Regions from separate parts of the Comamonas antarctica genome, predicted to be linked through region 1. Evidence: riboswitches for the same ligand, from Rfam matches in the RefSeq annotation. Region 1 holds a riboswitch; each other region holds the start of a gene.

Region 1 (9,940 bases):
TAAAAGGCAACAATCATAGCCTTATGAGCAACACCCAGCAAGCCATGGATCTGCTGTTTCCCAGCCTGCGCCAGCAGGTGCTGGCGGCGTTGCTGCTGCAGCCCGGCAGCAGTCTGCACCTGCGCGAACTGGCACGGCTGACCGGCAGCCACGCAGGCACATTGACGCGCGAGCTCGCCAAGCTGGCCCAGGCCGGGTTGCTGCTGCGCAGCAACCAGGGCAACCAGGCACGCTACAGCGCCAACGTCCAGCACCCGCTGTTTGCGGAACTGGCAGCCATGTTCCGCAAGACCCATGGCGTGGCGGCGGCGCTGCGCACGGCCCTGGAGCCGCTGGCCGACCAGATCAGGCTGGCGTTCGTTTATGGCTCCATGGCGAGCGGCACGGCGCATCAGCACAGCGATATCGATCTGCTGCTGGTGGGAACGCCGGACTTCGTGGCGGTCGTTCAGGCCGTATACCCGCTGCATGCGCAGTTGGGCCGCGAGATCAACCCGGTGGTCTGGACGCCGCAGGAGTTGGCGGCCAAGGCACAAGCGGGCGATCTCTTCGTGCGCGAACTGCTGCGCAAACCCAAACTCTGGATACAGGGGGATGACCATGGGCTTGAACAACTTGCAGGCCATCGGCCGCCTGCAGGCGCATCCGCCTGATCCCGGGGGCATGACCAAGCTGCTTCAGGCGGCGCAGCGCAATCTGGCTGATGCGCAGGTGGCGCAGATCAGTGCCGGCAACCGATTCGATGCCGCCTACAAGTGCGTGATGCAATGCGCCATGCTGGGCCTGTGGGCCCATGGCTGGCGCACGTCCACCAGCCAGCCCGGCCACCATCAGACGGCGATCCAGACGCTGGACCAGACCCTGGGCGTGGACAAGCAGGACCTGATCCTGCTCGACGCCTTGCGCCGCCAGCGCAATGTCAACGACTATGAAGGCGATCCGATTTCCGATGCCAGCTTGCAAGCCTGCCTGCAAGCGGCCGCCAAGCTGCTCGCACACACGCGGCAGTGGCTGCATGCCCAGCATCCGGAATGGCGCTTGGACTGAGCACTGATAGCGCGCGGGCGAAACTCGTCGCGCCATGTCGGTCAACCTGCTCGCGCATCGAAGTGCAGCGGCCGCAACGGCCTGGTTGACGCTTCACTCCTCCCGGGCGCGCGGGTAGCCGGCCTCGGCCCAGCGCTCGGCAGACGCGCGCGTGAGGCGATGGTCGGGCCGGACCCGGATCCTGGCCAGCTCGCTGCCCTCGGCATCGGTGGCGGTGAGCGTCGCGGACGGGTTGTCCTCATCGGGCTCGATATCGAGCGCCACCGTCACGCGCCGCCCGCGGACCTCGATCTCGATGTCCTTGTGCAGCAGCGCGGCCTGGTGCTGCTCGTTGCGGCGTATCACTTCGCTGGCCGTCTTCACCAGCGTGTTGAAGGCCGACATGTCCAGGGGTTTGGGACTCTTCTTGTCCCGGCCCATGGTCCAGGGACCGACCAGCGCCGGCTCGGCCTGGCCGTCCTGGGTCATTGCCACGGCCCAGCCGTCGTCGTCTTCATTCTTGATGACGCGGGCCATCCAGCCCTTGTGGTGCCAAAGGCGGTCTTCGAAGATCGAAACGTCTTCGTGCTCGGGTTCAACGGACATGTGCGGACTTCTGGAAGCGATCAAGTCCAAAGTCTACTGTTTTTTTACACAGCTCTGCTGGCGTGCGCGCTTCTTTGCCTCTGGAGAAATGGTCATTGCGCAGGCGCGGGCAAGTTTTCCCGCCGATGCGCGCGCGGGGCGCCAGCGCGTCACGCGCGCCACCCTGCACGGCCCTCTGCCTATAATCCGCGAGCCCCGTGATCCACGGGGCATCCGTGCGCCAGGTGTCTGCATGTCTTGCATGCAGAGTAAACGGGAACGGGGTGAAGGCCGCAGCAATGCGCCCATTCCCCGGCTGCCCCCGCAACGGTAAGCAAGCGACAACGCCAATCGCTTGCCGGCTGGACTCCAGCCCGGCAAGCCGTCACTGGGCCTCTACGTGGTCTGCAACAGCAGATGCGCGGCGGGCCTGGGAAGACGCGGCGCTGGCGGAAAGCCTTTTCCGCCCCTTGTGAGCCCGGATACCGGCCTGGCGCGTTTGCGCATGCTCCAGCATGCGCCGAGCCGACCGTCTGCGGGGTGCAGACAGCGGCGCGAAGCCGGCTGCCCATGCGGGGAGAGCCGCGCGCGTTGCTGTCACAACAGATGGTCCTACCTGTTTGACCAATGCAACGCCCATTTTTCGCTCTCCGTCCCGTCGCCCTGTGCGCGGCCCTGCTTTGCGCGCCGGTCCTGGCGCAGCCCTCGCTGCCGGAAGTTCGCGTCGCTGCCGCGCCGCAATACCCCGGTGAACAGTTGACACTGCCGGCGCAGACCGCGAGCCGCACCGGCCTCTCCATTCAGGACACACCCGCCAGCATCGACGGCGTGTCGGCCGAGCAGGTGCGCGAACGCGGCGACCACGGCGTGGCCGAGGCCGTCACCCGTACCGTGGGCCTGACTTCCAGCGCCTCGCCCGGCAATGGCGGCCTGGCGTTCGGCAGCCGCGGTTTCGCGGGCGTGAACTCGGTGGGGGTGGCCGAAGACGGCCTGTCCGCGGCCATTGCCGCCGGCACCATTTCCTCTCCCTCGGACAGCTGGGGCTACGAGCGCCTCGAGGTGCTGCGCGGCCCCGGTTCGCTGATGTACGGCAGCGGCACCCTGGGCGCGACCATCAACGCGGTGCGCAAGCAGCCCAGCCGCGTTGCCAGCCATGAAGCCATGGTCTCCGGGGGCTCCGACGCCACGGCACGCATCGGCCTGGGCGCGACCGGCCCGCTGGGCGATATCGTGAGCTACCGCCTCGATGTCCATGGCCAGCGCAGCGACGGCGAGCGCGCGCTGGACGATTCGCGCAGCGGCAAGTTCATGGGCACGTTGCGCATCGAGCCCTCGAGCGACCTGCAGATCGACCTGATGGCCGACCACAGCCTGCAAAATCCCACGCGCTACTGGGGCACGCCCGGCCTCAACGGCCGCGTGGTCGAGGCACTGCGCGGCGAGAACTACAACGCCGGCGACAGCATCATCCGCTATGAAGAGGACCGCCTCCGCGCCAGGCTGCGCTGGCGCGCGACCGACGCCATCACCGTGCGCAACGACCTGTTCCATCTCCAGACCGACCGCCGCTGGCGCAATATCGAAGCCTATGCGTACCACCCCGCGGCCAGCACCGTGGCCCGCTCTGACTACCTGGAAATCCTGCATGACCTGGAGCAGACCGGCAACCGTTTCGGCGTGGACCTGGCGCTGGGCGCGCACCAGCTTGCCCTGGGCTGGGACGTCTCCAAAGCCAGCTTCGAGCTCGGCAACAACGCACCCTATGGCGGCTCCTCGGTGGTCTCGGCCTTCCATCCGCAGCCTGGCCGCTGGATCAGCCCCGACCCGACACTGGCCAAGTCGGCGACCGAACTGCGCCAGAACGCGCTTTATCTCGAAGACGCATGGAAGCTGTCCGAGCAGTGGCTGCTGCTCGCCGGCCTGCGCCGCGACACCTACGACTTCGAACGTGCCGAACGGGTCGCGGGCACGCCCTTCGACAAGAAGCTGGGCGGCACTTCGGCGCGCCTGGGCCTGAGCTACAAGCTCGATGCGCGCACCAGCCTCCATGCGCAATACAGCAGCGGCCACGATCCCGTGACCACGCTGCTCACGCTGAACCTGGCCAACCGCGATTTCAGGCTGAGCCAGGGCCGGCAGCTGGAGTTGGGCATGAAGCAGCAGCTCCCGGACCAGCGCGGCGAATGGACGCTGGCCGTCTACGACATCCAGAAGGATGACATCGTCACGCGCGATCCGAACCGGCCCGCGATCTCGATACAGGGCGGTTCGCAGTCGGCCCGGGGCGTGGAGCTGACCGGCGTGCTGCGCGCCAGCGCCGCGCTGCGCTTCGAAGGCAACGCCAGCTACACCGACGCGCACTTCGACACGCTGCTTGAAGCCGGTGGCAACCGCGCCGGCAATCGCCCGCCAGGCGTGGCCAGACAGACCGCCAACTTCTGGGCCCACTACCGCCTGCAGGCCTGGCAGGCCTCGCTGGGCGCGCGCCACGTGGGCCAGCGCTATGCGAACAACGCCAACACCATCGCGGTGCCGGGCTACACGCTGTTCGACGCGGCGCTGCATTGGCAGTTCAATGCCCACACCACTTTCAGCCTGTTGGCGCGCAACCTGACCGACCGCTTCTACGCGAACGCCACCTACGGCAGCCAGTTCCTGGTCGGCGCGGGCCGGCAGTTCGAGCTGGGCGCCAACTTCCGCTTCTGAGATGCATATGCGCCAAGCTTCTCTTTGTATTGCAACGGCGCTGGTGCTGGCGCTGGGCGCCTGCTCGCGGCGGGAGAGTCCGGCCGCGCCGGCACCTGCGGCGCCATCCGCCGTGGCGCCCGTGACCGTGGACGTCTGCGGCAAGCCCGTGGCATTTGCCCAGGTGCCGCAGCGCGCGGTGACCTATGACGTCGGCATCACCGAGATGTTTCTGTACCTGGGGCTGGGCGACCGGCTGGTGGGCACGGCGGGCATCCCGGCCGACAAGGAAATCGATCCGGTGTTCCGCGCGCAGCTCGAGCGCGCGCCGGTGCTGTCGCGCAAGGGCATCAATATGGAGTCCATCATCGATGCCAAAGCCGACTTCGTGTTTGCCGGCTGGAGCTATGGCTTTCGCCCGGGCGAGGTGACACCCGAGCTGCTCGCGGGCTACGGCATTGCCAGCTATGTGCTGACCGAGTCCTGCATCCGCGTGGGGCCGCGCACGCGCGTGCGCATGGACGACACGCTGGCCGACCTGCGCAATGTGGCGCGCATCTTTGGCGTGCAGGACGAGGCCGAGCCGCGCATCGAGCGGCTCGAGCAGTCGCTGCGCGCACTGGAGCGCCGCACGCAAGGCGTGCAGCAGCGCCCGCGCGTGTTTGTCTACGACAGCGGCGAAGACATTCCCACCACCTCGGGCCGATTCGGCATGCCGCAGGCCATCATCGAGGCCGCGGGCGGCAGCAATATCTTCGACGACATCGCCAGCAACTGGCCGCGGGGCAACTGGGAGGACGTGGTCGAGCGCAACCCCGAATGGATCGTCATCGTCGACTATGGCGTGCCCGACGCGCAGGGCAAGATCGACTTCCTGCGGCGCAAGCCGCAGCTGTCGCAGGTGGATGCGATCCGCGACCAGCGCTTTTTCGTGCTGAGCTATGCCGAGGCCACGCCGGGCCCGCGCAACATCGCACGCGCCCGGGACCTGGCGGCCGCCATGCATCCGGCTTTGATGGCCCCCGCCAAACCCTGAGCCACCCATGCAGCCTATACACCCTCTTCTTGCGCCAGCGCGGCGCTGGCCTATCGCGCTCTGGTGCGCAGTGCTGGCAGCGATCTTGGCAACTGCCCTCACCTTCGCGATCACCTGGGGCACGGTGAGCATCGAGCCCGCCACGGTCTGGCGCATTGCCGCGGCGCAGCTGCTGCAAGCCGCCGGCATCGAACCTGCGGTGCAGACCAGTTGGTCGGTACAGCAGTTCCAGATCGTCTGGCTGATCCGCATGCCGCGCGTGCTGCTCGCGGCGCTGGTGGGCGCGGGCCTGGCCGTGGTGGGCGTGGTCATGCAGGCCATGGTGCGCAACCTGCTGGCCGATCCCTATCTGCTGGGGGTGTCGTCCGGCGCCTCGGTGGGCGCCGTCTCGGTGCTGGCCTACGGCACGCTGGCCATGGCCGGCAGCTACGCGCTGACGGCCGGTGCGTTTGCGGGCGCGCTCGCGGCCACGCTGCTGGTCTATGCGCTGGCGCAGGTGCAGGGGCGCATCCATGCGACGCGGCTGATCCTGTCGGGCGTGGCCGTGGGGTATGTATTGGTCGGCCTCACCAGCCTGATCACGCTGACCTCGGGCCAGCGCGAACTCGCGGCCGCGCTGATGACCTGGACGCTGGGCACGCTGGCCGGCACCGAATGGAAGGAACTGGGCCTGCCGGCGCTGGTGCTGGCGGCCAGCCTGGCCTGGCTGCTGCTGCAGGCCCGCACGCTCAATGCGCTGGGCAGCGGCGAGGAAACCGCCATGACGCTGGGAGTGAACACGCATGGGCTGCGGCGCCGGCTGTTCATCGTGGTCTCGCTGCTGACCGGCACCATGGTCGCGGTCAGCGGCGCCATCGGTTTCATCGGCCTGGTGATTCCGCACATCACGCGCATGCTGGTGGGCAGCAACCACCGGCGCGTGCTGCCCGTGGCGGCGCTGGGCGGGGCGATCTTCCTGGTGCTGGTGGACCTGCTGGCGCGCACCTGGCTCGCACCCACCGAGATTCCTGCGGGCGTGCTCACTTCCCTGATCGGCGGGCCGTTTTTCGTGGGCATGCTGCTGCGCCACACGGGCTTTGGCGGGAGGCCGGCATGAGCGCTGTGCTCGAAGGCCGCGAACTGCAGTGGCAGGTGCATGCGCGCCGCATTGTCGACGGCGCGAGCATCGCGCTCGCGCGTGGCGAATGCGTGGGGCTGATCGGGCCCAACGGCAGCGGCAAGTCCAGCCTGCTGCGCATGCTCTACCGCGTGTTGCCGCCCACGCATGGCCGCGTGCTGCTGCTGGGCCAGGACGTCGCGGACATCGAGGGGCGCGCGTTTGCGCGCCAGGTGGCGGTGCTCGCGCAGGAATCGGCGCCGGCCTTTGACACCCGCGTGGCCGAACTGGTGATGCTGGGCCGCATCCCGCACCAGGCGGGCTGGGCGCGCGACAGCGCGCAGGACCAGGCCATCGTGCGCGAAGCCCTGCGCCAGGTGGGTGCCGGCGCGCTCGTGGACCGCTCGCTGGCCGAGCTGTCGGGCGGCGAGAAGCAACGCGTGCTGCTGGCGCGCGCGCTGGCCCAGCAGCCGCAGGTGCTGCTGCTCGACGAGCCCACCAACCATCTCGACATCCGCCACCAGCTCGAGGTGATGGGCCTGCTGCGGCGCCAGCGGCTCAGTGCCATCGTGGCGCTGCACGACCTCAACATCGCCGCGCACTACTGCGACCGCCTGGTGCTGCTCGACCAGGGCCGCATCGTGGCCGAGGGGGAACCGGCCCAGGTGCTCACGCCGGCCCGCTTGCAGCAGGTCTACGGCGTGGCGGCCGAGGTCGACATCCATCCGGGCACGGGACGGACGCGCATCAGCTTCACTCCCGAGGCAATTCACGGGTGAGCACCCGCAGCCGCGGGAAGACCTGCGGGGCTGGATCAGCGCACTGCACCCTGGTGTTTATGCTGGCCTGATAGACTGGATCCCATACGCCAAGTCACACACCATGTCTTCCAAGCCCCAACCCACCATTTTGACCGAACGCGGAATGCAGATCGCCGAGCGACGCATCCCCGCGATTGCCGCCAAGGCGGGTCATGATGCGTACTGGAATACGCTCAGGCATACCGGCGCGGTCACCGTGAAGACCGCCAGCGGCCAGGTCGTCGAACGCAAGCTCGACGGCAGCGTCACGGTCCTGATGAATCTCCCGATCGGCAAGCGCGTCAAGCCCGGCACCATCCTCAAGCGTGTCAAGTAAAGCTGCGCGCGCCGGACGCGCGCCGTCTCCCGCCATGCGCTCGGCACAGCCGCGCCTGCGGGTGCTGGCAGGACCGAATGGATCGGGCAAGAGCACCATCATGTCCGAGCTCAAGCCGCAGTGGATCGGCGTCTTCGTCAATGCCGACGAGTTGGAGAAGGCCCTCAATGCCTCGGACGGGTTTTTGCCGCTTCGGGATTTCGGCATTACGGGAGCGCCTGCCCGAGTGCTCGCGCGGATCAAGACCAGCCTGCAGACGTTTGGGCTCGACAAGCAACTGGACATGCCGGCCTTGTTGCAGGGAATCGCTTTGGACCCAGCGCTGACGCTGTGGGTGCCCGGGCCCTTCAACTCCTATCTGGCGGCCTCGCTGGCCGAGGCCATCCGCCAGGAACTGCTGCACGAAGGCAAGACCTTCACCTTCGAGACGGTGATGTCGCACGACTCGAAGATTGCCTTCATGCGCGCAGCGCGCGAGCGCGGCTACCGCATCTACCTGTACTTCGTGGCCACCGATGATCCCACCATCAACATCGACCGGGTACGCCGGCGCGTGCTGCAAGGGGGCCACCCCGTGCCCGATGACAAGGTCATCGACCGCTACCACAAGTCCATCGATCTGATGACCGCGGCTTGCGAGGTCGCGCACCGGGCCTATATCTTCGACAACTCCGGAGCCCGGCACAAGCTGCTGGCCGAGGTCACGGATTTCGACACCATCCGCCTGGAAACCAGCGTCATCAATCCCTGGTTGCTCGGCACGGCACTGTGGTGCAGCTTCTCCTGAGGTGCTGATCCGGCGGGGCCCGAGACCGCGCCAGCGCGTCCGGCGTCAGCGTTTGCGCTGCAGCGCCGCTTGGCGAACGCGCGCAACGGCCTGACCAACGCAGCATTCTGGTCAGGCCAAGCCAGTACGTACTGCTGATGCTGGCCTCCTCGATCTGCCCGCAGATCTCGGCCGAGGAATTGACCGCGGTGGCCAACCGTGTGCAGTCCGAGACCTTCCGCTCGGTCGAGACCTATGTGCTGGTGGCCGCCGCCCATCTGCTGATGTCGCTGCTGATGCGCGCCGTGTCCTGGCTGGTGGCGCCGACCGTGGGGCTTCATGGTGCAGATCGTGAAGAACACCTCGCTGGCTTCGGCCATCGGCTTCGCCGCGGCCAGCGCCTTGGCGCCGTAACGGCGCACGCCCGGCGTCCGCGGCGGCACGGCGCGCGAGAGCTTGCTAATGCAGCTCCAGCGCCTCGTCGCTGCGCGGCTCGAAGCTCTCGGCCTGCGCCAGCTGCCACATGCGCGCATAGAACTCGCCCTGCACGGCGTTGCCCAGCAGCTCGCCGGGCTTGAGGAACACATGCAGCTGCGAGAACAGCTTGACCTCGGTGGCCGACATGCGCCGCACCAGGTGCTTGGCCTGCAGCTGGGAAGGGTGCGTCAGGCCGGCCGCGGCCAGCATCTCGGCCAGCGCGGCCAGCGTGTTGCGGTGGAAGCTGTAGACGCGCTCGGCCTTGTCGGGCACGACCAGCGCGCGCTGGCGCAGCGGGTCCTGGGTGGCCACGCCCGTGGGACATTTGTTGGTATGGCAGCTTTGCGACTGGATGCAGCCGATGGCAAACATGAAGCCGCGCGCGCTGTTGCACCAGTCGGCGCCGATGGCCAGCACGCTGGCGATGTCGAACGCGCTGACGATCTTGCCGCTCGCGCCAAGCCGGATCTTGTCGCGCAGGTTCAGGCCCACCAGCGTGTTGTGCACGAACAGCAGGCCTTCGCGCATCGGCACGCCCATATGGTCGGTGAACTCCACGGGCGCAGCGCCGGTGCCGCCTTCCTTTCCATCGACGACGATGAAGTCCGGCAGGATGCCGGTGGCCAGCATGGCCTTGGCAATGCCCATGAACTCCCAGGGATGGCCCAGGCACAGCTTGAAGCCCACGGGCTTGCCGCCGGACAGCGCGCGCAGCTGGGCAATGAACTCCATCAGCTCGATCGGCGTGGAAAACGCACTGTGGTTCGACGGCGAGATGCAGTCCTGGCCCATCGGCACGCCGCGCGTGCTGGCGATCTCCAGCGTCACCTTGTGCTTGGGCAGGATGCCGCCATGGCCGGGCTTGGCGCCCTGGCTGATCTTGATCTCGATCATGCGCACCTGCGGCGACGCGGCCTGCTCGGCAAAGCGCTGCGGATCGAAGCGGCCGTCGTCCGTGCGGCAGCCGAAGTAGCCGCTGCCCAGCTCCCAGATCAGGTCGCCGCCATGCTCGCGGTGATAGGGGCTGATGCTGCCCTCGCCGGTGTCATGCGCGAAGTTGCCGCGCTGCGCGCCCTGGTTCAGCGCGCGGATCGCATTGGCGCTGAGCGCGCCGAAACTCATCGCCGAGATA
Region 2 (9,940 bases), on a different replicon from region 1:
CGCGAGATCGAGCGGTACCTCGGCCGTGCGCATGCCGGGCACGCGCTCGGCGCGGTCGTGCCGATGGCGCGTGATCCGGGCCTGCATCTCGGCATCGTAGGCGCGGCCCGTCGCGAGCAGCCAGGCGCTGTGCGCGGGCGACTGCGTCATCCATGCCCGCGCCAGCTCCTCGGCCCGCCGCGACTTGCCGCTTTTCTGGCCGCCCAGGATCAGTTCACTGCGGGCTGCGCTCATGCGCCCTCCTGCGATGCTTCGTGCGCGCCCAGCAGCGCGGCAATGGCGCGCGGATGCGACGCAAACCAGGCATGGAAAAAACTCGCGTGCAGGCTGCCATGCCGGTACAGCCATTCACCGCCAGCATCGGCCGCATCGGCATTGGGACGCGCGCTGCGCCCGGCCACGGGCGCGGAGCTGTCGAGCCGGGCGTAGTGGAAGCTATGGCCGCGCAGCGTGCCCCAGGGCGTGGGCAGCTGCTGCATGCCCAGGCCGGCGAGGCGCTTTTGCATCTGCGCCTTGCCGGGCATCAGGCCCCACAGGGGCGTGTACTGGCCGTCGCTCGCGGCAATGCCTTCGCACAGCGCCAGCATGCCGCCGCATTCGGCCCAGATCGCCTTGCCCGCCTGCCAGTGGGCCAGCAGGTCGGACCGCAAGCCGGTCTGCGCCGCCAGCCGCGCGGCGTGCAGTTCGGGATAACCGCCAGGCAGCCACAGCGCATCGCAGTCGGGCAGCCGCTCGCCGGCGAGCGGCGAGAAAAAGCGCAGCTGCGCGCCCATGGCCTGCAGGCAGTCGAGGTTGGCGGGATAGATGAAACTGAAGGCCGCGTCGCGCGCCACGGCAATGGTGCGGCCCGCAAGCCACGGCCCCATTGCTTCGGGCGCATCAGCCGCTGCCGACGCTGGGGCGGGCGGTGCAAATGACACGCTCCATTCCTGCCAGTCCTCCCAGCTGCGCTGGCCCAGCGGCGTCTGCGCCAGCGCATCGGCGGCCGCGTCGAGCCGCTGCAGGCCGTCACCGAGTTCCTGCGCCGCGACCAGCCCCAGATGGCGTTGCGGCAGCAGCGCGGCCGTGCCCGCATCGGCGGCGATGCGCTGCACCGCGCCCAGCCAGCGGCTGTCGGCGTGTACTCCGCCCTGCAGCAGCTGCGCATGGCGCGCGCTGGCCACACGGTTGGCCAGCACGCCGGCCCAGCGCAATCCAGGCTGGAAGTGCTGCAGGCCGAAAGCCACCGCGCCCAGCGTGGCCGACATGCCCGAGGCGTCGATCACCGCGAGCACGGGAATATCCAGCAGCCGCGCCAGGTCGGCGGCGCTTGGCTGGCCGTCGAACAGGCCCATCACGCCCTCGATCAATATCAGGTCGGCGCGCAACGCCGCCGCATGCAGCCGCGCACGCACGTCCGCTTCGCCCGTCATCCACAGGTCCAGCGAATGCACCGGCGCGCCGCTGGCCAGCTGATGCCAATGCGGGTCGAGATAGTCGGGCCCGCATTTGAACACCTGCACGCGCCGGCCGGCGCGCGCGTGCAGCCGCGCCAGCGCGGCCGTGAGCGTGGTCTTGCCCTGGCCCGAGGCCGGTGCGGTGATCAGCAGCGCCGGGCAGCGTATGGAATTCAAGGCGTGGAAGTCCATTGCAGGCTCATGAAGAAGCGCCGGCCTTCGGTGGCGTAGGTGGCAGCGGTTTCGTAATACTTGTCGAATGCATTGTCCAGGCGCGCCAGCAGCTTCCAGTCGCGCGCCAGCTGCCGCGTGGCCGAAAGATTCCACAGCGCATACCCGCCCAGCACGCGGGTGTTGGCGGCATCGTCGTAACGGCGCGCGCTCCACTGCACATCGGCAGCCCACTGCCAGCCGGCAATGCTGCGGCTTGCGCCCAGCGTGCCGAACTGGCGCGGGCGGCGCGCCAGGTACAGGCCGGTGGCGCCATCGCGCGCCGCGTTGAAGTCCAGCGACGCATGCCAGCGTGTGCCGGCGGCATGGGTGGAACCGGCCAGCGTCACGCCCTGGTATTCGGCCTGGGCGACACTGACATAGCAGCCTTGCGAACTCGCACAGCCGCGCGCACCGGTCTGGAACGATACCTGGTCGCTGATGCGGTTGCGATACGCGGTGGCGGAAAACGCGTCGCGCCCGGCCTGGTAACGCAGGCCCAGTTCCAGGTTGCGGCCGTTTTCCGGGGTCAGCGCGGCGCTGCCGTAACTGCTGAAACGCTGGAAGAGCGTCGGCGCGCGAAACGCCGTTGCCGCCGTCGCCGTCGCACGCCACCGCGGCGTGAGATCGTAGCCATAGCTCAGGCTGCCGGTGTTCTTGCCGCCGAACTCGCTGTCATCGTCATGCCGCAGCTGGGCCTGGAGGTGCTGCGCGCCCGCATGCCACTGGTAGCCGAGTGCGAGCGCGTTCTGCGCGCGCTTGCGGTCGATGGGCGCATTCTGCAGCGCGTCTTCGCGCCGCTCCAGCGTGGCCGAGAGGCTCTGGGCGCCCAGGCGCCACTGGTTCTGCCACGACAAGCCGCGCAGCTGCGTGGTGGTCAGATAGGGCGTGGGCGTGGTTTCATACCGGTCTTCCGACGTGTTCAGCGCCAGCTGGCTGCTCCAGCGCTCGCTCCACTGCGCGCTCCAGTCCAGGCCCGCAGCATGCATGCGGTGCTTTGCGCGGTCATCCACGCCAAGCCGCGGACTGTTGTCGTAGGCCGCATCCATGTCGCTGGCCAGCAGCGAAGCACTCAGCCGGTGGCGCGCATCGATGCGCCAGCCCAGGCGGGCCGCGCCCGACAGGCTGTCATAGCCGTCGCGGTCAGGGTTGCGGCTGGGGCGCACGTCGAATCCGTCGCTGCGCTCGCTGGCGATATCCAGCGCATAGTCCCAGGCCTGATGCACGCCGCTGATGCCGGCTTGAGCGCGCCGCGTGCCGTTCGAGCCCAGACCCAGCGACAAGGACCCTGTCGGTGCCTGCTCGCCACGGCGCGTGAAGATCTGCACCACGCCGCCCATCGCATCGGAGCCGTAGATCGCGGCCGCGGGTCCGCGCAGCACTTCGATGCGATCGATCATGGCCAGCGGAATGCTTTCCCAGCTCGGGCCGCCGCTGCCGCTTTGCGAGGAAAAGCGCACGCCGTCGATATAAACCGCGGTATAGGCCGTGTCGGCGCCGCGCAGCATCAGGCTGGTGGTGTTGCCGATGCCGCCATTGCGCACCATCTGTATGCCTGGCACGCGCACCAGCAGATCGGCGACCCCGGTGGCGCCACTGGCCTCGATGGTCGCGCGGTCGATCACCGACAGGTCGGCCAGCAGTTGCTCGGCGGACTGCGGCGCGCGTGCGGCCGTGACCACGGTTTCGGTCATGGCCGGAACCTCACCCCAGGCCTGCGTGCCCGAACAGGCGATGGCAAGCGCCAGGGCGCAGCTGCACGCAGCCAGAGGCGCTGCCGTGCCGGAAAAAGCGTGAAGCATGAAAATCAACATGAAGCCACCCGGCGCCGACCTCCCCGTCGGCAAATGGGTTTAAAGCGGTCCGCGTCGCAGGCGACGGCGGGCCACACCTCGTTGGCCGGTATCCGGGCTGGGCGGAGCACACTCTTGCAGGCCTTCCCAGCGCAAGGCCAGTGGCAGTGAAGAAGAGGCGAGCATTGGAAACACTCATCCGCTGACCGTTGCGGGGGCAGCGCAGGCACGGAACGCGGGCGCGCATTCCTCCCTGCTTCCCGTTGAACTGCGTGCCTGCGAACCAGGCACATGAGCACCAACGGCGGCCATTGTAGCCGCGCCCTGCCGCACGGGGTTTCGCACACCCGGGCTCGTACTGGGCACACTGGGATGGGATGCTTGTAGGACAACGGAGAAAACGCGCATGGAACCACTCCCTGTGCTACTGTTTCTTACGTTCATCCAGGGCTACAGGTTCTACAATCGGTCCGTCTATGTCTGCCCCGTCACCCCTCGACCTTATCTCCGACCGCGTGGAGCGACTTTTGTTGCGCCACGAGGAGCTCCAGCGCACCAACGCCCTGCTTGCCGAGCAGGTTGCAGCCTTGACCCAGGAGCGCGATTCGCTGCGTTCGCGGCTGAGCGCGGCGCGGGCCCGCGTCGATGCGTTGATCGAGCGCCTGCCCAGCAACGAAGGGGCCGGCGCATGAAGCAGCTCGATGTCCAGATCCTGCACCAGAACTACCTGCTGAGCTGCCCCGAGGGCCACGAGGAGCGGCTGCTTGAAGCGGTGGACCGTGTCAACGACACCATGGGCCGCATCCGCGACGCCGGCAAGGTGCGCTCGCGCGAACGCGTGGCCGTGCTGGCTGCGCTCAACATGGCCTTCGACATCGTGACGCTGGAGCGCAGACCCGCGCCCGCGGCTGCCGAACCTGAACCCGTGCCTGAAACCAGCGCGGAAGACGAAGCCTGGGCCCAGGCGGCAATGATCCAGCAGCAGGCCGATGCGCAACGCATCGTGGCCCTGCTCGAGCGCCTCGATCAGGCGCTTGAAGCCGACGCGCAACTGCTGTAAAAATTTGCGCCTCCAGCAGTGGGGTCGGACCATCCAGATTACAATGAAGACGTCTGCAAATCTGCTGGGCTTTATATTTCCTTGAACCAATGCTCATTGAGCCCGGGCTTGGTACATCGCTTGGTGAGCGTGATCGTCTCGCGTCAGATGAACCCAACGTCAAGCTGCCCTTGCCCACCTGAACCCCGGTTCAGGATGCCGGTCTGGTGGAATTTGCAGACACCAACATGAATGACGGCCCGCAGGGCCGTTGCTCCGCGGAGTTCTTTTCTGGAGAGCCGCTGCTTTCAAAGCCTGCTTCTGGAAATCCGTTGTTTTGAAAAGTCCGCTTGTTGCGGACTTTTTTTTGCCTGCGATGCAAGTCAGGCGCGACAAAAAGCCGCAGTTCCCGGCGAAGGAAACTGCGGCTTTTGCGCCTGAAATCAGGCTGTCAGCCCTGGGCCGCGAGCGGCCCGGGCCTGCTCATCCACTCACTGGCCGTGGATACGCTTGGCATCGGCCACGCACTTGTCCTTGACGTCGCCGCTCAGGGCATCGCAGCGCTCGCGGGCTGCCTTGTACTCGGCTTCGCGCACGTTCTCGTTGGCGTCCTTGCGGGCTTCGGAGACATCGGCGGCGCGCTTGGTGCCAGAGACGTTGCTTTCGTTGCGCGCCTCGGAGACCTTGGCGGCTTCGAGAGCCTTCACATGGGCGGCCTTGGCGTCCTTGACGCAGACGTCCTTGGGGTTGCCCTTCAGGTCGTCACACTTTTCCTTGGCGACGTCGTAGTCGGCATCGGCCTTGGCCTTGGCGACATTGTGGCGATGGCGCTCGCTGGCATCGCGGCGGTACTCGAGTTCGGCTTCGGCGACCTTTTCGCGGCCCTTGGCTTCCTTCTCGCACACATCCTTGGCATTGTCCTTCAAGGTGTTGCACTGGGCTTTGGCCGCCTTGTAATCGGCGCTGATCTGGTCCTTGGCGGCCTTGTGCTCTGCGGGAGTCACCGCAAACACCGAGGACATGCAGGCGACAGCGAAGACAGCGGTAATTTTATGCTTGAATTTCATGATTATCTCCTTATTTTCGTTTCCAGCGGATCACGGCGAAAATGGATTATTTTTGGTTTTGCCGTTTGAAACCGCGAGTTAATGAATTGGTATTGTCAGGCCGTTTAATCGTCGAAACGGAAATCGGGATTGCGGGCTTGCCAGTCCTTCAACTGGTTCTCCGCCTCTTCCTTGACCAGACCCTGGCGCTCCTGGATGCGGCCGATGAACTGGTCTCGCTTGCCGGCAACGACATCAAGATCGTCATCGGTGAGCTTGCCCCATTGCTCACGGATCTTGCCCTTGAATTGTTTCCAGTTTCCTGCAACTCGATCTTCGTTCATACAAAATCCTTTTTATATTAGCGAGCCGGTCACCCAGCCCGCTGTTTCAAAACACATTCACTCGAAAGCGAAATGTGTAGTTAATGTATGACGGGTTTCAACGGCGCATTGTGGGAAAGGAAGTTTTGACGCAGTCGGCTTTTGCCTACAGCCGATTTAAATGAAATCAACCGAAAAATACAGACAATAGCTGGAATTGATTGATATCGAGCGATTGTGGAGCCTGGCCGCTTGCAGAAGCGGCATCGATACAGGGCATTACCCGCGCCGCAAATCAGTTGCCGGTGGTGGGCAAGCCCAGTTGCCCGGGCCCTCGCCACCCGCTTGGCGTGACGACTCTGCAGGCCGTCCGCAGCAGCCGTTATTGCCGCTCAGCGCTGCCGCCTTGCAGGTCCACCTCGGCGCCGCCGTGCAGCGCGGCGCGCCAGTCGTCCTCCACCAAGACGCCCAGCTCGCTCATGCGCGCACCAAAGGCATCGGGCGGCAACCCGGGAGAACACAGGAAACCCTGGAAGAAATGGCAATGCAGCGCCCGCAGGCAGTCGCGCTGCTCCCCCGTCTCCACGCCTTCGGCAACGACCTCGGTGCCCAGGGCCTTGCCCAGGCTGATGATCGCACTGACGATGGCGCGGTCGCCTGCGTCATGCGGCAGGCCGCGCACGAAGGACTGGTCGATCTTGATCTTGGCGATCGGCAGCTTCTTGAGATAGCCGAGGCTGGAGTAGCCGGTGCCGAAATCATCGATGACCAGGCCCACGCCCAGATCGGCAATCGAGCGCACGCGCGCCGCCATCTCCTGCGCGTCCTGCAGCAGGATGCTTTCGGTCAATTCCAGTTCCAGCAGATGGGAGGGCAGGCCATGGTGCGCCAGCAGCGACCGAAGCCGCTCGACGAAGTCGGGCTGGCGGAACTCCAGTGCGGACACATTGACCGACACCTTCAGCGGCAGTCCCTTTTCGCTCCAGCGCGCAGCCTCGCGGATCGACTGCTCGAGCACCCAGGCGCCCAGCGTGACGATGTAGCCCGACTCCTCGGCCATGGGAATGAAGACCCCGGGCGACACCACGCCGAAATCGGGATCGGTCCAGCGCAGCAGCGCCTCGGCGCCCACGATCCGGTTGCTGCCGATATGCACCTGCGGCTGGAAGAAAACCGCCATGCGCCCGTGCTCGAGCGCCTGGCGCATCGCATGCTCGAGCTTCATGCGCGACAGCAGCCCCGAGTTCATCTGCGGCTGGTAGAAGCTGTAGTGCCCGCGGCCGCGTTCCTTGACGCGGTACATCGCGGTATCGGCCTGCATGATCAGTTCATCGAGCGTGTGGCCATGGCCTGGATACTGGGCCACGCCGATGCTGCACTGCACCGAGAATCCGATTCCGTCCAGCAGGAAGGGGCGCAGCATCTCGCGCAGGATGCGCTGCGCGACGCTCGCGGCCAGGGCCTCGTCGCAGCCCTGCAGATAGAGCACGAACTCATCGCCCCCCAGCCGGCTGAGCATATCGTCCGAGCGCAGGCAGGACAGCAGGCGCTCCGCGACCAGCTTCAGCACGCGGTCGCCGAACTGGTGGCCCAGCGAGTCGTTGATGATCTTGAAGTGGTCGAGATCGATGAACAGGATGGCAAACACTTCGCGCGTGTCCGCGGCCCGCTCGATGGCCTGGGCCACATGAGCGGCCAGGCTCAGGCGGTTGGGCAGCCCGGTGAGCGCATCGCTGAAGGCCAGCTCCTCGATGCGCTGTTGGGCCTGCTGCTGCTGCGTCAGGTCGCGCATGAAGCCGATGGTCTGGAACACCACGTCCTGCGCATCGCGCAGCGCCACCCAGGACAGGCGCACCGCGCAGCGCTGCTGCGCGCCCTGCTCCAGCCAGAGATTGCCCTGCCAGAAGCCGCCGCTGCTCCACTCCTGGGCCGCGGCGCCGTACCAGTTGGCCGGTGCGCTGCAGCCGAACATCTCGCGCACGCTGCGTCCGGCGACCTCGTGGTCGCCCATCAGCCGCAGGCACGCGGGATTGGCACGCACCAGCCGGTGCCCGGCATCGGCAATGAAGATCGCGTCAAGGCTGCAGTCGAACACGCGCGCTGCCAGCTGCAATCCGGCCTGGACCTCGACTTCGCGCGTGATGTCGCGGTAGGTGTGGATCCGGCCCACGGGCGCGCCGCGCTTGAGCTGGGGCACGGAGCGGCGCTCGATGATCTTCCCGCCTTCGAGCGCCAGCACGTCGGTGCTGTCGATCAGCGGCTGGCGCCGCAGTTCCTCGAGGCGCAGCGCATAGCCCTCGCGGTCCAGCACCTTGGCGGCCATGTAGTCGAGGATGGAGGCATCGTTGCGCTCCACCAGCATGTGCCGGGGCAGGTCCCAGATCGCCGCCAGGCGGTGGTTGAAGGCGCGGATGCTGCCGTCCTGGCTGCAGACCAGCATGCCGTCGGCCGTCGAATCCAGCGTGGCGCGCAGGTCGGACAGCAGGCCTTCGAGTTCATGCTCGGTATGCGCCTGCTCGCTGCGGTCCAGCATCGTCAGCAGCAGCCAGCCAGAATCGCTGCCCGAGGGGCCGGCAATGCGCTCCAGGCGCTGTTCGACCGGACGCAGCAGGCCATCGCGGCACTGCACCTGGGTCAGTGTCTGCGAGCCCGTCTGCCACTGGCTCGCATCCTCCCAGAGGCACAGGTCCTGCGGCGTCGCGGCCAGCGCCTGCACCGGCATGCCATGCATGGCTTGGCGGTCGTAGCCCGAGAGCTTCGCGGCCGCGCGGTTGGCAAAGCGGATGCACAGCGTGTCTTCGTCGATCAACCACACGGCTTCGAGCAGCGCATCGAGAGTCTGGTGCCAGAAAGCTTCGAACGGATGGCTCATGCTGCGCCCGCCTGCGCATTGCCGGGCTCCACCGCACGTTCGAAGAAATAGCAGATACGCTGGCGCGGCGAGAGATAGCTCAGCACCTCGCGCGGCAACTGGTCGAGGCGCAGGCTGCGCCGGATGCTGATCCCGGCGCACTTCTCGAGATCCAGCGGCTGCGCCAGCGCTGCCGGCACGCTGGCGTCGTACACCAGCACCTCGGGCTTGAGCGGACGCGAGCTGTTGACCGATACCACCATCGCGTAACGCCCATCGGCGAGCTGCACCACCGAGCCGGGCGGATAGACGCCCATCATGCGGATGAAGGCGCGCAGCATCACGGCGTCGAAGCGCTCGCGTTGCTGGGAGTACAGCGCGGACAAGGCCTCGTGCGGGGTCTGGCCGGTCTGCGCATGCTCGGGATTGCACTGGCGGTCATAGGCGTTGACCAGGCACAGCACCTTGCCCGCCGGGCTCAGGTCCTCGTCGATCAGGTGCAGCGGAAAGCCGCTGCCGTCGGCAAATTCGTGGTGCTGGGCAATGGCCGTCAGCACCTCGCTGGATGCCCCCATGCCCATCGCCAGAGCCACCGAATCGCCCACATGGCGCTCGTATTGCGCACGCGTCGGCAAAGGCGCCCCGGGCGCCGAGTCCTTGCCTATGTCGTGCAAGAGCGCTGCCATGCCCAGCTCCTGCAACTGGGCGGCACCCATGCCCAGCGCCTTGCCCAGCAGCAGGCTCAGCACGGTGACGTTGATCGGATGCTCGGCCTGGCGGTTGCCCGAGGTTTCGGACAGCAGCCGGATCACCAGGTCGCCCGTGGGCAGCACATCCTGCAGGTAGCTCTGCACCATGGCGCCGGCGCGGGCCATGGCCTGCGCCGGTTCGGTGGCGGCATTGGCCTGGAGCTGCAAGTAGTCCTGCGCGGCAGCGCGATAGCGTGCATCGCAGCACTGCCAGCGCTGCGCGCTGCGCGCCGGCGCTGCCTCGGGCTCTGGCGCGGCTGCATCCGAAGCGGGAGCCGGGAGTTGCTGCGCCTCCACACGCGCATCGATGGTCGCATGCGCATCGGAGACAGCATCGGCAATGCCGGCATCCGCAGCTTCGGAAGCAACGATGTCGCTGCGGTCGGGAAAATAACGGATGGCATCCAGCCCGAGCGCCTGGACGGTCTGGAGCTGGCTATCGGAGGCAATGCGAAAGCTGTTGACGGGAAAAGGATGGCGCATCCAGCCGACT
Region 3 (9,940 bases), 240 kb from region 1:
CATGGTGCCGATCAGCGCGATGCGCGCCGGGTGCTGGTGCGAGACGCCGTCGCGCTCCACGCGGTTGATGCCGCTGGCGCTGACATCGAGCAGCAGATCGACCAGGCCGTCGGCCAGCAGATTGACTTCGTCGACATAGAGAATGCCCTGGTGCGCCTGGGCCAGCAGGCCGGGGCGGAACTGCACGCGGCTGCCCTGCAGCGCGGCTTCGAGATCGAGCGTGCCGACCAGTTGCTCCTCGGTCGCGCCCAGCGGCAGGTTGACGAAGCGGCCCGCGGGCAGCAGCGCGGCGAGCGCGCGCGCACTGGTCGACTTGGCCGTGCCGCGCGGGCCTTCGACCAGCACGCCGCCGAGCAGCGGGTCCACGGCCACCAGCAGCAGCGCCGTCTGCAGCGGCTGCTGGCCCTGCAGGGCGGTAAAGGGAAAGGCCGGGGGGAAAGTCATCGGTTCTCCAGAAGCTGTTCGGCTTCAAGCAATTGTTGTTCGAGCAGTGGCTGGTAGTCGCCGCTGTCTTGCCACAGCCCGCGCTGGATGGCTTCGAGCAGGCGCTCGCAGATGCCGTGGAAGGCCGCGGGATTGTGCTGCTGCAGGAAGCTGCGCGTGGCGGCATCGGCGACAAAGGCATCGGTCACGCGCGCATATTGGTCGCCCCGCACCACGCGCGCCGTGGCGTCGAACGCAAACAGATAGTCGACCGTGGCCGCGACCTCGGCCGCGCCCTTGTAGCCATGGCGCTTGATGCCGTCGATCCATTTGGGATTGGTCACGCGCGCGCGCACCACGCGGCTGATCTCCTCCTGCAGCGTGCGCATGCGCGGCGCCTGCGGGTTGCTGTGGTCGCCGAAATACAGCGCGGGCTGCTGGCCGCTGTAATGGCGCACGGCCGCGGCCATGCCGCCCTGGAACTGGTAGTAGTCGTCGGAGTCAAGCAGGTCGTGCTCGCGGTTGTCCTGGTTTTGCACCACCAGTTGCATGGCGCCGAGGCGGCGCACGAAAGTCTCGGGTAGTGGCGTGCCATGGTCGTTCTGGCCGTAGGCATACGCGCCCCAGTTGCGAAACGCCGTGGCCAGGTCCTCGTCGGTTTCCCAGTTCCTGCCGTCCATCAGCCCTTGCAGGCCCGCGCCATAGCTGCCGGGCTTGGCGCCAAACACGCGCAGGCCGGCCTGGTGGCGCGCGGCCTTGGCGTCGAGGCCTTGTGCGCGCAGCTGTTGCGCTTCGAGCAGCACGCGCGCGCGGATTGGGTTGGTGTCCGCGTCTTCGTCCTCGAGATCGGCCACCTTCTGCACCGCCGCATCGAACAGGCGGATCACATTGGTGAACGCATCGCGGAAGAAGCCCGACACGCGCAGTGTCACATCGACGCGCGGGCGGCCCAGCACCGCCATCGGCAGCACTTCGAAATCCACCACGCGCCAGCTGCCGTCGGCCCATTTCGGGCGCACGCCCAGCAGCGCAAAGGCCTGCGCGATGTCGTCGCCGCCGGTGCGCATGGTGGCCGTGCCCCAGACCGACAGGCCCAGCGTGCGCGGGTAGTCGCCATGCTCCTGCGTGTATTTCTCGATCAGCAGCTGCGCCGACTGCAGTCCCAGCGTCCAGCTGGTGGGCGTGGGCACGGCGCGCGTGTCGATGGAAAAGAAGTTGCGCCCGGTGGGCAGCACATCGGGCCGGCCGCGCGTGGGCGCGCCGCTCGGGCCCGCGGGCACGAAGCGGCCCTCGAGGCCGCGGCTCAGCTGCAGGATCTCCTGTTCGCCGCAGGCCGTGAGGCGCGGGCGCAGATCGCGCTGCACGCGTTCGAGCACCTGCAGCGTCTGGGCCATGGCGGCGTGGCGGGCGCGCAGATCTTCGAGCGGCCGCTCCAGCCAGTCGAGCGCCAGCAGCTCCAGCCGCTCGCGCGTGTCGCCGGCGTGGCGCCAGGGCTGGGCATCGATCTGCGCCAGCAGTTCGGGCCGCGGTCCGGTCCAGGGCGCTTCCCAGGCGGCATCGAGCGGATTGAAATCGGCGCCGAGTTGCAGATCGGCGGCCAGCGCGCCAATCAGGCTGGCGTTCGCGCCCTGGCCGTTGCCCACGGGATGGCGCGCCAGCGCCAGCAGCGTGTCGCGCTCGAGCCGGCCCGCGGGCGACTGGCCGAAGATGTGCAGGCCGTCGCGGATCTGGCTTTCCTTGAGCTCGCACAGATAGGCATCGGTCTTGTTGAGCAGCAACTGCTCTTCTTCGGCGCCGCGCGGCGCGGCCACGCCCAGGTCCTGGTGCAGGTCGTGGGCGAGGATATGCTCGAGGATCTGCCGGCGCAGCAATCCGGCGCGCCGCTGGTCCATGGTGATCGCGTCGTAGTACTCGTCGACCATGCGTTCGAGGTCGCGCGTCGGCCCATAGCTCTCGGCGCGCGTGAGCGGCGGCATCAGGTGGTCGACGATCACCGCCTGCGCGCGGCGCTTGGCCTGCGTGCCTTCGCCCGGGTCGTTGACGATAAAGGGATAGAGATGCGGCATCGGCCCGAACACCAGGTCGGGCCAGCAGGTGTTGGCCAGCGCCACGCTCTTGCCCGGCAGCCATTCGAGATTGCCATGCTTGCCCACATGCACCATCGCATCGGCATCCCAGGCCGAGCGCAGCCAGTGGTAGAACGCGAGGTAGTAGTGCGGCGGCACGAGGTCGGGGTCGTGGTAGCTGGCCGCAGGGTCGAGCTGATAGCCGCGCGCGGGCTGGATGCCCACAAACACCTGGCCGCAGCGCAGCCCGGCAATCATGAAGCGGCCTGCGCGCAGCATCGGGTCGGCCTCGGGCGCGCCCCAGCGTTCCAGCACCGCCTGCCGATTGGCTGCGGGCAGGCTCGCAAAGAACGCCTGGTAGCTTTCCAGCGCCAGGCTTTGCTGCGCGGGGCGCACCGCCCACGAATCGGGGTCGTTGGTGATGCCCTGCTGCAGCTGCCGCATCAGCGCATCGCCATCGGCGGGCAGCGTGTCGACGCAGTAGCCCTGGGCCTGCAGCGCCTGCAGGATATGCACCACCGAGGCCGGCGTGTCGAGCCCGACGCCATTGCCCAGCCGGCCTTCCTTGGTCGGGTAGTTGGCCAGGATCAGCGCCAGGCGCTTGTCGGCATTGTCCTTGCGGCGCAGCCGGCACCAGCGCTGGGCCAGGTCCACGACGAAGCCCAGGCGTTCGGCATGCGGCTGGTACTGCACCACATCCGATTGCGTGAGTTCGCTGCGGTGCGAGCGGCCCTTGAAGCTGATGGCGCGCGTGATGATGCGGCCGTCGACTTCGGGCATGGCCACATGCATGGCGATGTCGCGCGGCTGCAGGCCATGCGCGTCTTCGAGCCAGCTTTGCTCGTTGGCGCCCGACATGATGACCTGCAGCACCGGAATGTCGCCGGCCAGCGCATGGTCGCCCGGTGTTTCCAGCGAGGATTGCGAAAACGACGTGGTGTTGAGAATCAGTGCCACCTGCTGCTGGTCGCACAGCTGGTGCAGCATCGCCATGCAGGCCGCGTCCTTGAGCGACAGCAGGGCCAGCGGCAGCGGGTTCATGCCGCGTGCCAGCAGTTGCTCGCCGAGCGCGCGAAACACCTGCGTGTTGCCCGACTGCAGATGCGCGCGGTAGAACACGATCAGCACCACGGGCGCGCCGTCGATCCACTGCAAGGCGCCGGGCTGCTGCCAGGCGTCAACGGACGCGGCGTCGTGTTCCGGATGGTAGACCGCGACCGCCGGCAGGGGCTGGGGTGGCAAGGCCGGCCGGGCACCGCCGAGGAATTGGTGCCACAGGTAGCGGAACAGCTCGCGCGCATTGGCCGCGCCGCCTTCGCGCAGATAGCGCCAGAGGCTGCGGCACTGCTCCATCGAGGCGGTGCTTTTTTGCAGCAGGTTCAGGTCTTCGGTGGTGTCGCCCGAGAACATCACCAGCTCGATGCCCTTGCTGCGGCAGATCTCGCGGATGCGTTCGGTGCCGTAGGGCCAGTAGCTTTCGCCGCCCAGGTGATCGATGACGATCACGCGCGCGTGCTGCAGCACCTCGTCGACATACAGATCGACCGAGGCCGGCTGGCGCAGGTGCATCAGATTGGCCAGGCGCACTGTCGGCCACTGCTCGCCGTCCGGGCCGCCGCGCAGCTGGCCATAGACCTCGGCCAGCAGCGCCAGCGTGGTGTCGGCCGCGCTCAGGAACACCAGCTGCGCCGGGGTCTGGCCCAGGCTGGAGACAAAGGCTTCGTCGTCGACAAAGCCACCGGGCTGGACGGCAAGCAGATGCATCAGCGCGCTCCCAGCGTGGCGAGTTCGGCGCGGATCGCGGTGTCGTCGAGGTCGTGGCCGATCAGCACCAGATGCGTCTGCGGCGCCTCGCCCGCGGCCCAGCGGCGGTCGAAATAGCTGTCGAAGCGCGTGCCCACGCCATGCACCACCAGGCGCATGGGCTTGCCCGGCACGGCGACAAAGCCCTTGATGCGGTAGACCTGGTGCGCGGCCACGATGCGCTCGAGCGTGGCCAGCAAGGCCTCGCGCTCGACTTCGGGCAGCTTGACGACAATCGAGTCGAAATCGTCGTGGTCGTGGTCGTCGTCATGGCTGTGGTGGCTCTGGCGCTGCTCAATGCTTTCTTCCGACGCGCTGGACAGGCCCAGCACCACGCCCAGATCGATCTTGCCCTGGTTGGCGGCGACGATCTTCACCTGCGCCGGCACTTCCTCGCGCACGATGGCTTCGACCCTGGCGCGGTCTTCGCTGCTGGCCAGATCGAGCTTGGTCAGCACCACCAGGTCGGCCGACAGCAGCTGGTCCTCGAACAGCTCGTGCAGCGGCGATTCGTGGTCGAGGTTCGGGTCCTGGCGGCGCTGGGCATCGACCGCGGCCGGATTGGCCGCGAACTGACCTGCGGCGGTGGCGGGCGTGTCGACCACGGTGATCACCGCATCGACGGTGCAGGCGTTCTTGATCTCGGGCCAGTTGAAGGCCTGCACCAGCGGCTTGGGCAGCGCCAGGCCGCTGGTCTCGATCAGGATATGGTCGATGTCGTCGCGCCGCGCGATCAGCTCGCGCATCACCGGGTAGAACTCTTCCTGCACGGTGCAGCACATGCAGCCGTTGGCGAGTTCATAAAGCTGTCCCTGCTGCTCGACGCCGTTCTCGTCGCAGCCGATGCCGCAGCTGCGCAGGATGTCGCCATCGATGCCCAGCTCGCCGAATTCGTTGACGATGACGGCAATGCGGCGCCCGCCCGCGTTCTCGAGGATATGGCGCAGCAGCGTGGTCTTGCCGCTGCCCAGGAAGCCGGTGACGATGGTCGCGGGGATTTTTGGCAGGTGCTTCATTGAGTGCTCCGGGAAGAGGCCATGCCGGCGACGCGAAAGGCAGGCAATGCCCGGCGCGGTCCAGCACAAAGGGTACAAAAGCTGCGCGGGAGACGGGCGACGACGCGCGCGGCAGCGCGCAGGCGCGGCCGCGGAACGTTCGCCGCCACACCCCGTGGCAGACAACGGCATTCGTACAGGTCGGTATTCTGGCTTGCCTTCGTCCAGCGCACACCGCCTTCCCGGGCCGCGGCCCAGTGGCGTCGAGATGTGTCTGTCAGGCTTACAGCAGCGGGGGCTGCGCCGGAATGCTCCCGCGCGGGAGGTCACCGGTCTTCCCGTTTCACCCCGGCCGCGACTGCGGCCCGGGACTCCTGTACGGGTGCGGCGATTATAGGAGCCGGTCGGCGATCTCCCCGGCGCAGGGCATTACAGCGCGCATTGCATATGGATGGTCTGCCATTGCGGATCGGCATCGCGGCAGAGGACCTCGAAGCCATGGCGCTGCCAGAAAGCCTCGGCGCCGGGCAGGAAGGGGTGGGTATGCAGATACAGCACCTCGATGCCCTGCGCGCGCGCCTGTTCCTTGAGCGCCGCGAACAGCGCATCGGCAATGCCGCGCCGCCGGCACGCGGGCCGCACATACAGCCGCACCACCTCCACGACGCGCCGGCCGGCAAAGTCCAGCTGCGCAAAGCGATGGTCATAGGCGCGCCAGGCAATGGTGCCGACAATGCCCAGGGCGGGCTCATGGGCGGCCAGCATCAGGCCGTGGCCCTGGGTGTAGGTGGATTCGAAGTCCCGCAGATCCGGCGCCATCGCGCAGGTGTCGAGGCGGCCGGCAAACATCTCGGCGCGGGCCTGCTGGAGGAAATCAAGGACGGGGGCGCAGGCATGAACGGTGTCGATGGGCATGGAAGAAACTCTAGGGCATCTCTATTTTGTCGGGTTCACCCCCTTCGACCGGCTCGGGGCAAACGGGTTCAGCTACATTAACCCCCACCTCCGGTTCCGCAAGGACATGCCGCCGTCAAAAAGCCGCATGAGGGAATCCAGAGCGCCCCGTCTGCAAGACCCGGGCGCCCATGCAATGGAACTGCCCCCGCAACTGTAGGCAACGAGCGGGCGCGCCACATGCCACTGAACGCAGGTTCGGGAAGGCGGCGCGCCAGCGGCGACTTGCCAGTCAGGAGACCTGCCGAGGAAGGAAATGATCATTGCCGGCGGGGTGTCCGGGAAGCGACCAATGGCTTGGACTCCGCCGTGCCGCATGCCGCGGCAGGCGCCATCGTGCATTGCTGGCTTTCGGAAAACTCCTGCCTTTTCTGGAAAGACCGACCCGATGCCGATGCCACGCCTTGCCTTGTCCCTGCTGCTGGCCGCCGCGCCCCTCGCGGCCAATGCCACCGACTACCCGCTGCGCCTGCACAACTGCGGCTACACGCTCACGTTCGACAAGGCGCCCGCATCGGCGGTGACCATCGGCCAGGCCGGCACCGAGATGCTTTATGCGCTGGGGCTGGGCGACAAGCTGGCGGGCACCGCGCTGTGGTTCAACGCCGTGCAGCCGCAGTTCAAGGCCATCAACGACAAGGTGCCGCGCCTGGCCGACAACGACCCGAGCTTCGAGGCCGTGATCGGCAAGCGCCCGGCGCTGGTGGTGTCGCAGTTCGAGTGGATGGTCGGCAAGGAGGGCGTGGTCGGCACGCGCGAGCAGTTCCATGACCTGCGCATTGCCAGCTATGCGATGCCGTCGGACTGCGAAGGCAAGAACAATCTCAGCGGCGCCGACGGCACGCGCACCGCGGCCTATGACGTCAATGCGCTCTACAAGAGCGTGCAGCAGCTGGCGCAGATCTTCGATGTCGAGCCGCGTGGCAAGGCCCTGGTCGATGAACTCAAGCAGCGCCAGGCCAGGGCCGTGGCGCAGTTGCAGGGCTCGAAGCTCAAGGACCTGACGGCCGCGCTGTGGTTTTCGAGCGCCGATCTGGCCATCGATCCGTACATGGCCGGGCAAAAGGGCGTGGCCGGCTACATGCTGCAGACGCTGGGCCTGCGCAATATCGTGGGCTCGGCCGAGGAGTGGCCCACGGTGGGCTGGGAAACCATTGCCAGGGCCAACCCGTCGATCCTGATCATCGCGCGCATGGACCGCCGCCGCTTTCCCGCCGACGACTACCGCAAGAAGCTCGAGTTCCTGAAGCAGGACCCGGTCACGCGGCATATGGACGCGGTGAAGAACGAGCGCATCGTGATCGTCGACGCCGATGCGCTGCAGGGCTCGATCCGCATGGTCGATGGCATGGAGCAGATCGCGCAGGCGGCGCTGAAGCTGCAGGCGCGGGCGCGTTGAGCAGCATCCGGTGGCCTGGCGCCGCCTCTTTCCCATGCATCCGATCGTGCGCATTCTTTTGCTGACCGGCGCCGCGCTGGCGCTGCTGGCCCTGGCCGTGCTGCTTGGCGTGGCGATTGGCGAAACCTCGATTGCCCCCGGCGTGGTCTGGCAGGTGCTGGCCAACCAGCTCGCGGGCGCCGGGTATCCGGTCGATCCCATCGACCAGGGCATTGTCTGGAACTACCGCCTCGCGCGCGCGCTGGTGGCCGCCAGCTGCGGCGCGGGCCTGGCGATCTCGGGCGTGATCCTGCAATCGCTGCTGCGCAATGCGCTGGCCGAACCCTATCTGCTGGGCATCTCCGCCGGCGCCTCGACGGGCGCGGTACTGGTGTCCGTGGCCGGGCTGGGCGCGGGCGCGATCTCCATGACCACCGGCGCCTTCTTTGGCGCCGTGTGCGCGTTCGCGCTGGTGGCGCTGCTCGCGCATGCGGCCGGCAGCGGCGGCCTGCGCAATGGCGCGCAGATCGTGCTGGCCGGCATCGCGGGCTCGCAGCTGTTCAATGCATTGACCTCGCTGATCATCACCAAGTCGGGCAGCGCCGAACAGGCGCGCGGCATCATGTTCTGGCTGCTGGGCAACCTGAGCGGCGTGCGCTGGAGCGATACGCTGCTCACGGCGGCGGTGGCCGTGGCGGGCCTGGCGGTCTGCCTGTGGCATGCGCGCGCGCTCGATGCGTTCACCTTCGGCAGCGAATCCGCGGCCGCGCTGGGCGTGCCGGTGCGGCGCGTGCAGCTGGTGCTGCTGCTGGCCGCGGCGCTGATCACGGCGGTGATGGTGTCCATCGTCGGCGCGATCGGTTTTGTCGGGCTGGTGATTCCGCATGCCGCGCGCTTTCTGGTCGGCGTGCGCCACCGCCGGCTGATTCCGGCCAGCGCCTTGATCGGTGCGATCTTCCTGATTGCCGCCGATGTGATCTCGCGCACCTTGCTTCCAGGCCAGGTGCTGCCGATCGGCGTCATCACCGCGCTGGTGGGCGCGCCGGTGTTTGCCGCCATCCTGCTCAAGGGCCGCGGAGGCCGCACATGAGCGCGCCCGCGGCATTGCAGGCGCGCGGCCTGGGCTGGGCCACGCGCGGCGCGCGCATCGTCGAAGGCGTGGATCTCGAAGTGCGGCCCGGCGAGATGCTGGGGCTGATCGGGCCCAATGGCTCGGGCAAGTCCACGCTGCTGCGGCTGCTGGCGGGCATCCTCGCGCCCAGCGCAGGCGAAGTGCTGCTCGATGGCCAGCCCATGTGTGCACTGCCACGGCGTGCGCTTGCGCGCCGGCTGGCGTTTGTCGCGCAGCTGGCCGATACGCAGGATGCCATCGAGGTCCGGGATGCGGTGGAGCTGGGCCGCACGCCCTGGCTGTCGGCGCTGCAGCCCTTGTCGGCCGCGGACCGCGCGGCCGTCGATGCCGCGCTGGCCGCGGTGGGCCTGCAGCACAAGCGGCGCAGCGCCTGGAACACGCTGTCGGGCGGCGAACGCCAGCGCGTGCACATCGCGCGCGCGCTGGCCCAGCAGCCCGGCGTGCTGCTGCTTGACGAGCCGACCAACCACCTCGACATTCACCAGCAGCTGTCGCTGATGCAGCTGGTGCGCAGCCTGCCCGTCACCAAGCTGGTGGCACTGCACGATTTGAACCAGGCGCTGGCCTGCGACCGGCTGGCCGTGCTCAGCGCCGGGCAGATCGTGGCCCGGGGCACGCCGCAGCAAATCCTCACGCCGGCGCTGCTGCGCGACGTTTTCCAGGTGCAGGCGACTGCATTGATCGATCCCGCCGACGGCACCCCGGTGCTACGTTTCAAACCCCTTGATTGCCTTTCGCATGAACCACAAGATGCTTGCCGGCCTGTGCCTGGCGCTGACCGTCGCCCCGCTGGCCTGGGCCGAAAACTTTGAAGTGAGGATGCTCAACCGCGGCAGCCAGGGCGCCATGGTCTACGAGCCCGAGTTCATCCAGCTCGAGCCCGGGGACCGGATCAAGTTCCTGGCCAGCAGCAGCGGCCACGACGCTGTGTCGATCGACGGCATGCTGCCCGCGGGGGCGCAGCCCTTCAAGGGCCGGATCAATGAAGAGATCGAAGTGGCGTTCACCGAGCCGGGCCTCTACGGCATCAAATGCCTGCCGCACTACGCAATGGGCATGGTGATGCTGGTGCAGGTCGGCGCTGCGCCGCTGTCCACGCTGAAGATCCCCGCCGACGCGCCCGAGCGCGCGCAAAAGCGCTTTCAGGACATTGCCGCGCGCGCCGCGCGCTGAACACCATGGCACTGAA

What was found. A riboswitch is a leader RNA that binds a small molecule or an ion and turns the genes downstream of it on or off. The one in region 1 is predicted to bind cobalamin.
Region 2: another riboswitch for cobalamin. It lies ahead of HUK68_RS12215 (TonB-dependent receptor domain-containing protein); the one in region 1 lies ahead of HUK68_RS21510 (TonB-dependent receptor).
Region 3: another riboswitch for cobalamin. It lies ahead of HUK68_RS19770 (ABC transporter substrate-binding protein); the one in region 1 lies ahead of HUK68_RS21510 (TonB-dependent receptor).

Annotation. Positions count from the first base shown of each region.
Region 1 covers NZ_CP054841.1:472,017-481,956, forward strand. The annotation lists gene HUK68_RS21495 (nucleotidyltransferase domain-containing protein) at 24-653, shown strand; gene HUK68_RS21500 (DNA-binding protein) at 664-1,047, shown strand; gene HUK68_RS21505 (hypothetical protein) at 1,141-1,632, opposite strand; cobalamin riboswitch at 1,838-2,119, shown strand; gene HUK68_RS21510 (TonB-dependent receptor) at 2,239-4,317, shown strand; gene HUK68_RS21515 (ABC transporter substrate-binding protein) at 4,325-5,332, shown strand; gene HUK68_RS21520 (FecCD family ABC transporter permease) at 5,340-6,428, shown strand; gene HUK68_RS21525 (ABC transporter ATP-binding protein) at 6,425-7,207, shown strand; gene HUK68_RS21530 (hypothetical protein) at 7,311-7,565, shown strand; gene HUK68_RS21535 (ATPase) at 7,600-8,352, shown strand; partial or broken gene HUK68_RS23360 (amino acid ABC transporter permease) at 8,472-8,651, shown strand; gene HUK68_RS21540 (FMN-binding glutamate synthase family protein) at 8,791-9,940, opposite strand, start outside.
Region 2 covers NZ_CP054840.1:2,635,498-2,645,437, forward strand. The annotation lists gene HUK68_RS12205 (bifunctional adenosylcobinamide kinase/adenosylcobinamide-phosphate guanylyltransferase) at 1-234, opposite strand, end outside; gene HUK68_RS12210 (cobyrinic acid a,c-diamide synthase CobB) at 231-1,628, opposite strand; gene HUK68_RS12215 (TonB-dependent receptor domain-containing protein) at 1,610-3,340, opposite strand; cobalamin riboswitch at 3,527-3,757, opposite strand; gene HUK68_RS12220 (DUF904 domain-containing protein) at 3,916-4,131, shown strand; gene HUK68_RS12225 (cell division protein ZapA) at 4,128-4,499, shown strand; gene HUK68_RS12230 (hypothetical protein) at 4,970-5,545, opposite strand; gene HUK68_RS12235 (CsbD family protein) at 5,650-5,868, opposite strand; gene HUK68_RS12240 (sensor domain-containing protein) at 6,230-8,719, opposite strand; gene HUK68_RS12245 (cyclic di-GMP phosphodiesterase) at 8,716-9,940, opposite strand, start outside.
Region 3 covers NZ_CP054841.1:66,241-76,180, reverse strand. The annotation lists gene HUK68_RS19790 (magnesium chelatase ATPase subunit I) at 1-444, opposite strand, end outside; gene cobN (cobaltochelatase subunit CobN) at 441-4,253, opposite strand; gene cobW (cobalamin biosynthesis protein CobW) at 4,253-5,308, opposite strand; cobalamin riboswitch at 5,470-5,680, opposite strand; gene HUK68_RS19775 (GNAT family N-acetyltransferase) at 5,717-6,202, opposite strand; cobalamin riboswitch at 6,277-6,504, shown strand; gene HUK68_RS19770 (ABC transporter substrate-binding protein) at 6,630-7,640, shown strand; gene HUK68_RS19765 (FecCD family ABC transporter permease) at 7,675-8,709, shown strand; partial or broken gene HUK68_RS19760 (ABC transporter ATP-binding protein) at 8,784-9,563, shown strand; gene HUK68_RS19755 (pseudoazurin) at 9,490-9,924, shown strand; gene HUK68_RS19750 (OprD family outer membrane porin) at 9,930-9,940, shown strand, end outside.